DNA from 3 places in the Caldifermentibacillus hisashii genome. Region 1 is predicted to be linked to each of the others. Evidence: riboswitches for the same ligand, from Rfam matches in the RefSeq annotation. Region 1 holds a riboswitch; each other region holds the start of a gene.
The links. Region 1 has a riboswitch for cobalamin ahead of NSQ14_RS18425 (DUF4430 domain-containing protein). Riboswitches for the same ligand answer to the same signal wherever they lie in the genome.

Region 1 (4,297 bases):
AGCCAAAGTTGCCTGAGAGCTAGCGATCGGGTTGGGTTCACGTTCCGATATAAGGTGAGAAAATCCGCCATCAGCATTTTTGTAGTCCAATAATCGTTTGACTAGGTTCCCTTCTGCTTTTGTAAAATCACTACCTGTCGGATCAATTCCTGCTGCTGATAAACCGATAATGACAGATGCGATCGATTCACTTGCTTCTCCTCCAGCGAAAGTATCATAAAATCCGCTTGAGCTCGTTTGATTACTGGAAAGCCAGTCTACAGCTTTCTCAATGGCTGCTTGAACATTTTCATTTTCTGAATAGGGAGCAAGAGCAGCAATCGCTATCCCGGTTAAATCTGCACTGGGCGTTTCTCCTGCTAAAGACCATGCCCCGTTATTAAGTTGAGTTTTTACAATATAGTCAACTATCTTTTCTCTTGTCCAGTCAGCCTTTTCATTAACAGGATAGCCACCACTATCTAAAGCAAGCAGGGCATAGATAGGCCCGTTATTTCCTTGATTCGTCATATTTTTATGATTAACCAACTGTTCAATTAAGTTATAGCCGGCAATCTTTGTCGCATCTTTGCCAGCAGCGGTTAAAGATAAAATAATACTCTCTAAATCAGTTACTTTACGAAACTCAGCTTTATTGGCAGTAACCTGGTTTATTAACTGATCAATATAATCACTTGGAATCGTTACCCCTAAAGCATTAAATGCAACGGTACTATACAAATCATTAACACGATGGTCAAGCAAGTATTGACGGCTACTATTTAAAGCCGTTGCAAATTCTTCCGGTGAAAGTGTTTCTGGAGTTGTTGGTTCGGGTACTTCAGGCTGATTTGGTTCTTTACCAGGTACTTCACCTTTTAAAAAGTTTTGATAAGAGGCTAATGCGAAAAATGCTTGATTCGTTGCCATGCTATTTGAATCTTGTGTCAGTAAATGGGCAAATCCATTGTCATCCTTTTGAAAATGAAGAAGACGCTGAACTAAATTCAACTCAGATTTTGTAAACTGCTTACCGGTTGGATCGATGTTATTGGCACATAATCCGACAATTACTTGGGCTATCGATTCACTTGATTCTCCACCGTTAAAAGTATCGTAGTATCCGGCACTGTCTGTTTGAGTCGCTGAGAGCCAGACTACAGCTTTCTCAATGGCTGCTTTTACGTTTTCCTGATTTGAATAAGGAGCCATAGCCGTCAGTGTCATTGCCGTTATATCCACACTAGGAGTCGGGCCGTATAGGGACCATGCACCATTGTCTAATTGGGCACCTATTATATGGTTAATTAATTTTTCCCTTGTCCATTCGGCATTTGGATTTTGAATAGTATAATTACCACTATCAAGTGCCCATAAGGCAAAAATCGGCCCATTATTTCCTTGATTCGTCATTCGTTCGTGTGTAACTAAAAGGTCGATCAAATTGATGCCTTCAATATTTGTTGCATCTTTACCGGCAGCAGATAATAAAATAATTGTGTTCTCCAAATCGGTTACTTTCCGGAACTCACCGTTATTGGCCACAACTTCATTAATTTTTGAATCAATTATGGATTGTGGAATATTTTTATTCAAAATGCTTAATGTAAGGACTCCATACCAATCAAGAGAATTATTACTAAGCAAATGAGCCGCTGTTTTTTCAATAATTGATGAGAGTTCTTCTGGTTGCACAGTAGGGTTCTTTGTCCAATCAATTACTCGAAATAGCAACTGGTCACCCGGCTTTACTTTGCTATCCATTACACCGGTATTTGAAGCGATTCCATTTACAAAAAATCCCCAATACTTGTTTCCTTCAGCAACAACACCCTTTATTGCTTTTAAATATGGGCCATAATCGGAGTCTTCAAAGGTGACATCGGTTGCAGCCTTTTTTAGCACATCACCAGCCGTATCCCCATCGGAAAAATCAACGACTGAGCGCTCGATCAAAAAGCTGCCATCTTCTTTCATAACGGAAACATTGACCTTATTTTCAGGTGTATCTGCTAAAACGTGGTGTAAAGAAGAGATACTACTTTGGGTAATCAGTAAAATTAATGCGATAAAAACGAAAATTCTTTTTCCCACTCTGTTTGCGAAATTCACTAATCATTCCTCCTTTTGTTGTTTTTTGCCATAAAAAAACATCTCATGGAGGAGATGTATTTGTGCATGAAGTTATATTAAACTACTTTTTCAATGCAACAGACACACCCCCTATATCCACGTAGGGTTATGGCGTTTGAAACAGGCAGGTCTCCTGGCTTATGTTCATCATTCTCTACACCTTCCCGTTATGAAAACAGTGGTATCCGATAGAGAACTCCCAATTACAGTGGCGGGACCGCGTCGGATTTGCACCGAACTTCCCTTTTAAGACTCATATTTAAATGAGCCACCTATTTCTTATATGAAATTATCATTTTAACTAAATCATAGTTTTTGACAGTGATTTTGTCAATAATTTCCCTGTGAAAACGATGTTATTCCAAAAGAAAAAGATTTGAATAAACTTACCTATCAAGAGAATATAAAATGAGTCTTGAAAAAGAGATTATAATTCAGCTTTTTCAACCAAAATTTTTATGGAATAGGAAAACAAGTAATTGTAATATGGTAAACAGCCAATTTTCCCGAATCCCTTGAAAAATTTTAACTATGAATATATTATTCTTAATCGTTTATCGTATAATGTTATAGAAGGAGGGATTTCATATGGAAGAATTGGTCGAACAGGCAGTTCAAGATTATTATGGGGAAGAAATTGCATGGTGCTACGGGTGTGGCAGACTAAATGAAAAAGGTCACCATTTTCGGACAGGTTGGTTAACACCCGAAGAGAAAACAGTCACCTATTATCAACCAAAACCGGAACATACAGCCATCCCGGGTTTTGTTTACGGAGGTTTACTTGCTTCTTTTGTTGATTGCCATAGTACAGGGTCTGCATCATTAGCATTACATTATAAAAATGGACATGAACTCGGTGACGGTACCGAACCACCAAGATTTGTAACAGGTTCATTGCATGTTGACTTTTTACAGCCGACCCCACAAAACGTGATATTAAAGGCTATTGGAATGGTAGAGGAAATTCATCCAAAAAAATGGAAAGTTTTAACAGAGGTATATGCTGGGGATATTCCTTGTGCCAAAGGAGAAGTAGTTGCGGTCATTATGCCGGCAACATTTTTAAAAAACAAATGACAGCGCTCCCAAACCAACATAAATTTTCCATTGAATTTTACGGGAGAATAGTATATTATCAAAATGTAAGCTGCATTGTTCGTATAAATAATTAAGTTTTTCACCTAAGTATTTATAGGGAGTTTAAGAGAATATAGTGTGAATGACATATCTCTGTCTATATGACTTGGAGGGCAAGCAGGATCACTATTGCAAACACCCACTTGTCTGAGAGTGGTGGTTTTAAAACTTCATTATAAAGCTACGGCAAATGTGGCTTTTCATTAAACAAAAGAAACCAGTCTTGCATAGGCTGGTTTTTTTGTCATAAAATAATTCATATGATCCTATCAATTTTCCACTACTAAATGTTTATATTAGGAAAAATTCTTGCCTCGATACTTAAAGTGAAAAGTCCCTCCAACTTATCTTTCTCGTTGACTCAAACTTTTTAGATGGGAATATAAGATGAGTCATTAAGGGGAAATTTTGTATTTCTTAAACAATAGTAGCATATTATTTTTGTGAATTGAGGTGAGAAACCAGGATGGATATAAATGTATTATTCGCCTTTAGTCTGACATTATTGGCCGGTTTGGCGACCGGAATCGGAAGTGTCTTAGCATTTTTTACTTCAACCACAAATACAAAATTTCTTTCGTTAGCATTAGGGTTTTCCGCGGGTGTGATGATTTATGTTTCTATGATTGAAATTTTTGTAAAGGCACAAAACGCACTGGTCACAGAACTTGGTAGCCCTGCAGGAAATTGGATTACCGTTATTAGTTTCTTTGCCGGTATGTTATTGATTGCATTAATTGATAAATTTATTCCAAAACAGAATAATCCACATGAGTTAAGGAAAGTGGAAGATATGAAGGACAGACCGGGCTTAACTTCGGACGATCCGGGTTTAATGAAAATGGGGATTTTCTCAGCCTTGGCTATAGGGATTCATAATTTTCCAGAGGGGATTGCCACTTTTGCTTCAGCTCTGCAAGATCCGACATTAGGTATTTCAATTGCGGTTGCCATTGCTATTCACAATGTACCTGAGGGCATCGCTGTATCGGTTCCGGTATATTATGCAACAGGGAGTAAAAGGAAGGCGTTCAAGTTATCTTTT
Region 2 (4,297 bases), 350 kb from region 1:
AATCTTATTTTCATCCGAATTATGGCAAACCGGACATTCGTTATCAATGATTCCCGAATAACCGCAGACGCCGCACTGGTCAACCGGATGATTAATGGCACCATAGCCAATATCATATTGTGCCATGGCTTTTACTAATCGATCTAATGCATGAATATTTTTGGATACATCTCCATCACACTCAATATAAGTAATATGGCCACCATTACATAGTTTATGAAAGGAGCCTTCAATTTTTATTTTATCAATCGCCTTGATTTTATAGTAAACAGGGATATGGAATGAATTCGTATAATAGGATCGGTCCGTCACTCCGGGAATTTTCCCAAACTCCTTTTGATCATTCCGGGTAAATTTCCCTGATAACCCTTCTGCCGGGGTGGCAATTAAGGAGAAATTTAAATTGTATTTTTCACTTGCTTCGTCTACTTTTGCCCGCATATGCTGAACAATGCGATACCCTAATTGATAGGATTCCTTTGATTCACCATGATGTTTGCCCGTTAATGCAACCAGTGCTTCAGCCAATCCAATGAAACCTACACTTAATGTTCCATGCTTTAATACTTCTCCTACTTCATCGTCAGGTTTTAAGTTTTCGCTATCCTTCCAAATATGCTGACCATATAAAAAAGGGAAATGCTTTGCCTGCTTTTTTGCCTGAAAATCAAACCGCTCTAACAGTTGTTTAATTACGAGATTGATATAGTGATCCAGTATGTTAAAATAATCACATTCATCTTTAGCAATCAACGCAATTTTTACAAGATTAATAGACGTAAAAGATAAATTTCCGCGACGAATACTATTTTCATCACCATGACGATTTGCCATCACTCGGGTACGGCAACCCATATAGGCAATTTCCGATTCCGGGGTTCCGTCATAGTATGGGCAATTGAACGTAGAATCTATAAAACTAAAGTTTGGAAATAAGCGTTTTGCTGTCGTTTCAAGCGCTAATTTGTATAAATCATAGTTTGGTTCTCCGGGCTCGAAATTGATCCCTTTTTTCATTTTAAAAATTTGAATCGGAAAAATTGGTGTCTCCCCCTTGCCGAGTCCGGCTTTCGTTGCCAACAACATATTTTTTATTAGCAAGCGGCCTGCCCTGGATGTATCAGTACCGTAATTAATAGATACAAACGGAACTTGTCCGCCTCCACGAGAATGCATTGAATTACAATTATGGATGAAAGCTTCACACGCTTGGTACACATCTCGGTTGGTTTCTTTCCAGGCCAATGCTTCAAGCTCTTCTTCTGTATAGCAGGTGGAATAACTTTTCAAACGGTTGATATTTTTTTGGAATGTTTTATCAATGTAAGGCGCAAGGTCATAATCAAACATCGGATAACTTTGCCCGCCATGCTGCATGTTTTGATTTGATTGAAAAATAATCGCCGCTAATGCCATGGCACTGCTAATATCATTCGGTTCACGCATATAACCATGACCGGTATTAAATCCACCCTTTAATACCTCACCCAACGGAATCTGACAGCAGGTGGTCGTACCCGTCACCATAAAGTCAAGATCATGGGGATAAATAAAATTATCATCAATCGCCTTTGTTACCTCTTCACTTAGCATCATTTGTTTTGCATAAAACTTACTGACCTCAGATGAGATTTTTGACATTTGTCCCATCGGTGAAGAACCGTCCATATTTGCATTTTCTTGAATGAGATCATGATTGCGTGAAAAAACAATCTCATTTAACGAATGTAAAGGAAAATCGCAAACAGTCTCTTGTTTGTTTCTTATACTCATTTTCTATGCTCTCCTGTCTATCGCTAGTTTTGGGTAAATAAAAAACCGTTCACGCTCGGGATGAACGGCGGTAAAAAACGATAGAAAGGCAGCATGAAATAAGCTTCTCCATCGTTTCACCTTCTCACACCCCGAAGAAACGAAACGTCAAGTTACGGCAGGTCTCCTGGCTTGTGCTTCTTCCTACTAAAGCCCTTCCCATATCACCGCAAAAGATGAGTGATACAGTGGATTGCTTATTCGTCCACACGAACAGTTGCGGGGGCAGCTCCAGATTCGAACTGGATTCCCTTTTCAGACAAATACTGTCACCATAACTCAAATCACTATATTTAGTATTATACGAACGGAAAACAAACTACATCTAGTATCCTACCATACTGAGTTTTTGATTTCAATAAAAATTTGGATGTGAGAGTAATTTATACCCAACTACAGATTGTACGGTTTCTTGTCAAATAGAAAAACCTCCGAAATCTCGGAGGTCTAACTTACAAATTGAAAGATAAAATTTAAAAGAAATAAACCGGCTATTATATAAAGCGTCACTGAAACTCGCTTTGCTTTCCCTGTAGTTAATTTCAAAATCGCATAAAAAATAAAGCCAATGGCAATACCATCTGCAATACTGTATGTGAAAGGAATCATAATCATAATAAAAATTGCCGGAAAAGACTCCGTTAAATCATGAAGGTCTAAGTTACGAATATTTTGCACCATTAGACCACCAATGATAATTAGTACAGGTGCAATCGCATTGGAAGGAACCATATTCATGTACGGAATGAAAAAAGTTACTCCCAAAAATAAAAATCCGGTTGTAATCGCAGTTAAACCTGTCCGTCCACCTGCTGCAATAGCTGCAGTAGATTCAGCAGTCGATACAGTTGGGCTTGAACCAAAGATTCCAGACAACATTACTGAAATACCATTTGCCTGAAATGCCTTTTTAAATTTTTCCGGGTGATTTGCCAGTTTCATATGACCGGAAATCAAGCCAATATTTTCAAAGATGACAACCATCGTTACAGAAAATACGGCAATTAGAAACGGAAAAGATGCCCAATGCTCTAAAGAAAATGATCCGAACACTTCACTATAACCTTCTAATGATAAAGAATCATTAGTCCCTGAAGGCAAAATACCAAATAAGAATGCGATGCCTGTTCCAATAAGGATTGTCCATAAAAAGTTCCCTTTTACATTGCGAATAAATAAAATTAACGCAATGATTAATGTTAAGATCGTAGCAATAACATTGGGATCACTCAAGTTTCCTAAAGAAATGATTGACAGGTCTCCACGTTCAACTAAATGACCTTTTTCCAGTCCAATAAGCATGAGGAAAAGACCGATTCCGATATTAATTGCTTCCTTCAATATTCCGGGAATTCCGTTACTAATAATCGTCGTTAAGGAAGTGAATGAAATCAGTGCAAAAATGAGTCCAGAGATGACTGTTACGCCGAGAGCTTCCTGCCAACTTAGCCCCATGGATTGTACAAGTGTATAGGTAAACATGGCATTAATCCCCATGCCCGGAACGACTAATATCGGTGCATTAGCCCAAATCCCCATCAGTAAACACCCGACAAATGAGGTCAGGATCGTACCCAACATTGCCCCTTCCAGTGGAATACCAGCCTCTGATAAAATGAGCGAATTCACAGCAATAATATAAACAATGGTAAAAAAACCGGTTAATCCTGCTGCTAATTCCTGCTTAACAGTCGTATCATGTTGTTTTAATTGAAACATTTTACTCCTTCTATTCAGTTTTCCCTCGCCCGACCCGCTCTCTTTCAAAAGCCACATATTTTCTATTTTATTTTAAAAAAACGATTTGTCAATGGAATGGAATTTTATAATCAATGGAATCTTTGGTGTAATTTTACAACTGATCTTTCATTTACGTTAAAAAATAAGGTCCAGACCTCTTTTAAGGAATACCATTTTTGAATTTGACTCATTCTCATGCAGTTAGTCTTATATTTTGAACACCCTACATATCTCTTGAATTTGTTTTCTTCTTTAAATGAGATTGAACAAATCATTTCATATCGATTATAAGGGGTAGCGTTCTTAGTCAGCCATTGCTTTTCCTTACATATTCATTCCATTTCTTACAAAAAAGTAAGGTATATCTTTTTTGATTTAAAAATACTGATTTGTGCCTATACTAGTGGAGCTTTTTCCTTTCACCTGCTTTAACGTCGCAACAATCAGAAAGCTGACAATTACTAATAACAGCCATGAGCTGATTTTTCCCAGGTGAACGAGACTCCAAGCATCTGTTTGGTCTGGATATTGCCAAGCGCCAAAGAACGTGGCAATATTCTCAGCAATCCAAATGAAAAATCCGATGAGTATAAAAGAAAGTGTGAGTGGCATACGGTAGCGGGTTCCGTTCACTTGAAACATAACCCATGACCGCCAAAAGACGATTAGGACAAGCCCGGACAGCCACCACCGAACATCAACCCAATAATGGTGGGTAAAAAAATTTAAATAAATCGCAGCAGCA
Region 3 (4,297 bases), 400 kb from region 1:
CCAATGAATCCCTTTAAGCGCCAATAAATGATGCCAGCCAAATGTACCGAGTCCGATAGAACGATATTTTTTATTCGTGGCCGTGGCCTGTTTGACTTCAATTGTGTTCAAATCAATGACATTATCAAGCATCCGAACTTGAATCGGAATGAGTCGATCAAGTACATCGTCCGGAACGGCTTTTCCCAAATTGACTGAGGATAGATTACATACAACCATATCGCCAACTTTTTTATAGGTAATGATTGTATCGCCGTCAATCGTTTCATTATATTGAACGGTTGGTGACATATTTTGCATAATTTCGGTACAAAGATTGCTGGAATAAATCATGCCGGCATGTTTATTTGGGTTTTTTCGGTTTACCTCATCCCGATAAAACATAAACGGCGTACCGGTCTCAAGTTGTGACTTCATCATTCGTATCATAATTTGGATCGCCGGAACTTTTGTTTTCGAAAGGGCATCATTTTCTACACACTGAAAATATTTTTTTCGGAATGAACCTTCTCCTTTTTTCTCATCATAAAAATCTTCCATGCGAAATCCCATGACTTTTTCCACTTCAAGCGGATCAAATAAGTACCAGTCTCCTCTTTTCTCCACTTGTTCCATAAAAAGGTCAGGAATACAAACACCGATAAAAATATCGTGGGCACGCTGTCTTTCGTCACCATTATTTAATTTCAGGTCTAAAAAGGAAAGAATATCGGCATGCCAAACATCAAGGTAAACGGCAACAGCTCCTTTTCGCCGCCCAAGCTGATCGACACTAACCGCTGTGTTATTCAGCTGTTTAATCCAAGGAATAACACCGGACGATGCTCCTTTAAACCCTTTAATGGAACTTCCTCGACTCCGTACTTTCCCAATATAAACGCCAATTCCACCACCACTTTTTGAAAGTCTTGCTACATCGGTGTTTGAGTTATAAATATCAATCAATGAATCTTCTACGGTATCAATAAAACAACTGGATAATTGACCGTAAGAGAGTCCGGCGTTTGCCAAAGTCGGGGTTGCCACAGTCATATACAGATTCGATAATGCCCAGTAAGCTTCACGTACGAGTACAGAGCGTAATTCTTTCGGTTCGTCTTGCATAAGAAATAAAGCAATCGTAAGCCAACGTTCCTGAGGTAATTCATACGTATTTTTCTCATGGTCCGTGACTAAATATCTCGTAGCTAATGTGTGTAAACCAATATAGTCAAAAAGAAAATCACGTTCCGGCTCAATGATTTTTGCTAATTCCATGATTTCTTGTTTTGTATATTTTTCTAGTATTTTTGGAGAATAAATGCCTTTATCAACGAGTATTTTTTGTAAATGGTAATAGTCTCCATATTTTTGTTCTGCCGGATAGCCGCGGTTCTTGCTTGCTTTTTTATACAGCTGGTCAAGATAAAATCGTGCAGCTATATAGGACCAGGCACGATTTGCTTCATCAACGTTTTCAAGCGCAGTGGTAATGAATAATTTCGTTAATTGATCGGAGTTTATATTTTTCTTGAATTCAACACTTCGAAAAATTTTTTCTTTATACTCGGTTGTGTCAATGGCGGGAAAAGGGTTTGTCATTTGATCAATGATGGCCGCCAATTCTTTTTGATTGATTCCTTCATGTTCTAGTGTAGTTGTTGCCATAAAATCATCCTCCAATTAAACTAAAAAAATCCGCTCAAGGGAAGCGGATTAAACGATAGAAAGAAGCATACATAAAGTATCTTACTATCGTTTCATCTCCTTATCCCCCGAAGAATTGAAACTTGAACAAGTTATGGCAGGTCTCCTGACTTATGCTTCATCCTACTTAGATTCCTTCCCGCATCAAAGGAGATGCAGTGGTTTATATCCTTTCGTCGCAGTTACAGTTGCGGGGACAGTTCCGGATTTTCACCGGATTCCCTATTAAGCTTCTAAAAGCACCTTAACTTGCTAGTTTTCAATATATTGTGTATTTAATGGACTGGTTAATACTTTATATAGTATTGTAATGATAATAACATGAATTTGAATTGAAGGCAACAACTGGAAAACGAATGATAGAAAAATTCTTTTCCTGATTGATGGGCAGTCTTTCGCATACATAATATTTGTATTTAAGATAAGCTACACTAATTTCGAGTCATAGTTTTTACAGACAAAACAATTATTCGAACGGAGACCACTGAAAAAGTGCGTAATAATCTTGCTAAACACCGTATTTAGATATATTATCGGGTTTTATCATACTATATATGTTAGTATATCTTTTTAAATAGTTTTTCAATGGCCTTATTCGAACGTCTCTTCCGGCTTTAAATACTTGGCAAGCAAACCATGTTTTGGCGATAATAAGTAACTGGCTAAAAAGATAAGCCCGGTTGCAAATGCCATAGACCCGGAAATTGAAGTATCAATCCAAGCAGCAATAAAATATCCGATGACGGCGGAAGCGACTCCAAATAATCCGCTGATAACAAGCATCATGTGCAGTCGATCGGTCCAAAGATATGCGGAGGCTGCCGGGGTAATTAACATCGCAACGACCATAATCGCCCCAACCGCGTCAAAGGAAGCCACCGTTGTAATTGAAACCAGACTCATAAACAGATAGTGCATAAAAAGAACCGGTATCCCGACACTTGCGGCAAGTCCGGGATCGAAAGTGGTAATTTTCCATTCTTTATAGAAAGCGATAATAAATAATAAAACAACAAAAAACACGAGAGTTAAGATGGCTGCAGCTTTTGGAATGCTTCCCACGATTGGCAACGTAATTCTATTCCAGGGAATAAATGTGATTTCCCCCATTAAAGCATGCTGGACATCCAAATGGGCATTTCCGACAAAAGCTTCAATTAAAATAACCCCGATGGCAAAAAGGGTTGTGAATACAATTCCAATGGCCGCCTCTTGCTGCACATCTAAAGAGTTGAGCCATTGGACAAACAAGGCGGTCATAAGTCCTGCAATAATGGCACCGATGAGCATATGGACTCCGGTCAGTTCTTGCGTAATAATAAATGCAACAACAATACCAAGTAAAACGGTATGGCTAATAGCGTCAGCCATCATGGCCATTTTCCGTAAAATTAAAAAGACACCGATCAAACCGCATGATAAACCGACTAAAGATGCTGTCAAAATAATCCAGGCGGTGTATGTCATTCTATTGAACCTCCTTTTTCAAAACAGAGGTGGGGATTGATTGGATGATTTCCTGTTTTTTATGGTGCTTCATTTGCCAATATTGAACAAGAATTCCTTTTTCTTTTCCAAAAATTAACGAGATGATAAAAAAGCTCGCTGCCAAAACAACAATAAATGGTCCTGTTGGCCAACCGTTGCCGATTGCACTAATAAGCGTACCAATCGTACCGGATGCACCGCCAAATAGGGCTGAAATGATAACCATCGCTTGAAAAGAATGTGTCCAATAACGGGCACTGACTGCCGGAATAATAAGAAGTGCTGCGATAAGGATAACACCGACTGCTTGAATACCAACGACAATGGTTGTTACCAGAAGAATCGTATACACAACATCCATTCCTTTTAACGGCAAACCGAGCCCACTGGCAAACTGGCGATCAAATAAATAGATTTTCCATTCCTTAAATCCAATAACAACAATTGAAACAACCAAAATGGCAAGAATGGACATTGTCCACACATCTGATTGCACCATGGAAGCGGATTGACCCAGGATAAAGTTATTTAAGCCGCTTTGGTTCCCGCTTGTTCGGTTAGCGATCGTTAAAAGCATAATCCCAAAGCCGTAAAAGATTGATAAAATCATCCCCATTGCCGTATCTTCTTTAATTCTTGTTGAAGAGCGAATGCCTTGGATAAAAAATGCTCCGATAACTGCACTAATCGCTGCCCCGGTAATTAGAACAAATAAATGTTTTACTTTAAACAAGAGAAAGGCAATGATAACACCGGGAAGGGCGGCATGGGCAAGGGCGTCGCTCATTAAACTTTGCCGTTTCCAATAAGCAAGGGAGCCGATCGTCCCGGCTGCAATCCCTAATATTGCTGTACTCAATAAAACCCATTGTGTATTACTGTTTAACAGGATGGACCACATTTCCTATTCTCCCCCCGATCAAACGGATACTGCCGCCATAAGTAGTGGCTATATTATCCTCTGTATAAACGTCATTTGTTTTGCCATGCTTAATGACCGTGCGATTTAAGAAAAGTACATGGTCAAAATAATCTGCAACAGTCTGTAAATCATGATGAACAACCATCACTGTTTTCCCTGCCGCTTTAAGTTCATCCAGTATTTTCATAATGGCCCGTTCGG

Region 2: linked by a shared signal. The riboswitch ahead of NSQ14_RS01330 (anaerobic ribonucleoside triphosphate reductase) and the one ahead of NSQ14_RS18425 (DUF4430 domain-containing protein) in region 1 are both predicted to bind cobalamin.
Region 3: linked by a shared signal. The riboswitch ahead of NSQ14_RS01545 (ribonucleoside-diphosphate reductase subunit alpha) and the one ahead of NSQ14_RS18425 (DUF4430 domain-containing protein) in region 1 are both predicted to bind cobalamin.

What each region holds. Positions count from the first base shown of each region.
Region 1 is NZ_CP155467.1:3,857,109-3,861,405, reverse strand. It holds gene NSQ14_RS18425 (DUF4430 domain-containing protein) at 1-2,091, opposite strand, end outside; cobalamin riboswitch at 2,219-2,403, opposite strand; gene NSQ14_RS18420 (PaaI family thioesterase) at 2,701-3,192, shown strand; gene zupT (zinc transporter ZupT) at 3,719-4,297, shown strand, end outside.
Region 2 is NZ_CP155467.1:252,180-256,476, reverse strand. It holds gene NSQ14_RS01330 (anaerobic ribonucleoside triphosphate reductase) at 1-1,773, opposite strand, end outside; cobalamin riboswitch at 1,913-2,104, opposite strand; gene NSQ14_RS01325 (NCS2 family permease) at 2,260-3,531, opposite strand; partial or broken gene NSQ14_RS01320 (DUF817 domain-containing protein) at 3,928-4,297, opposite strand, start outside.
Region 3 is NZ_CP155467.1:300,119-304,415, forward strand. It holds gene NSQ14_RS01545 (ribonucleoside-diphosphate reductase subunit alpha) at 1-1,647, opposite strand, end outside; cobalamin riboswitch at 1,766-1,948, opposite strand; gene NSQ14_RS01550 (metal ABC transporter permease) at 2,278-3,153, opposite strand; gene NSQ14_RS01555 (metal ABC transporter permease) at 3,155-4,075, opposite strand; gene NSQ14_RS01560 (metal ABC transporter ATP-binding protein) at 4,050-4,297, opposite strand, start outside.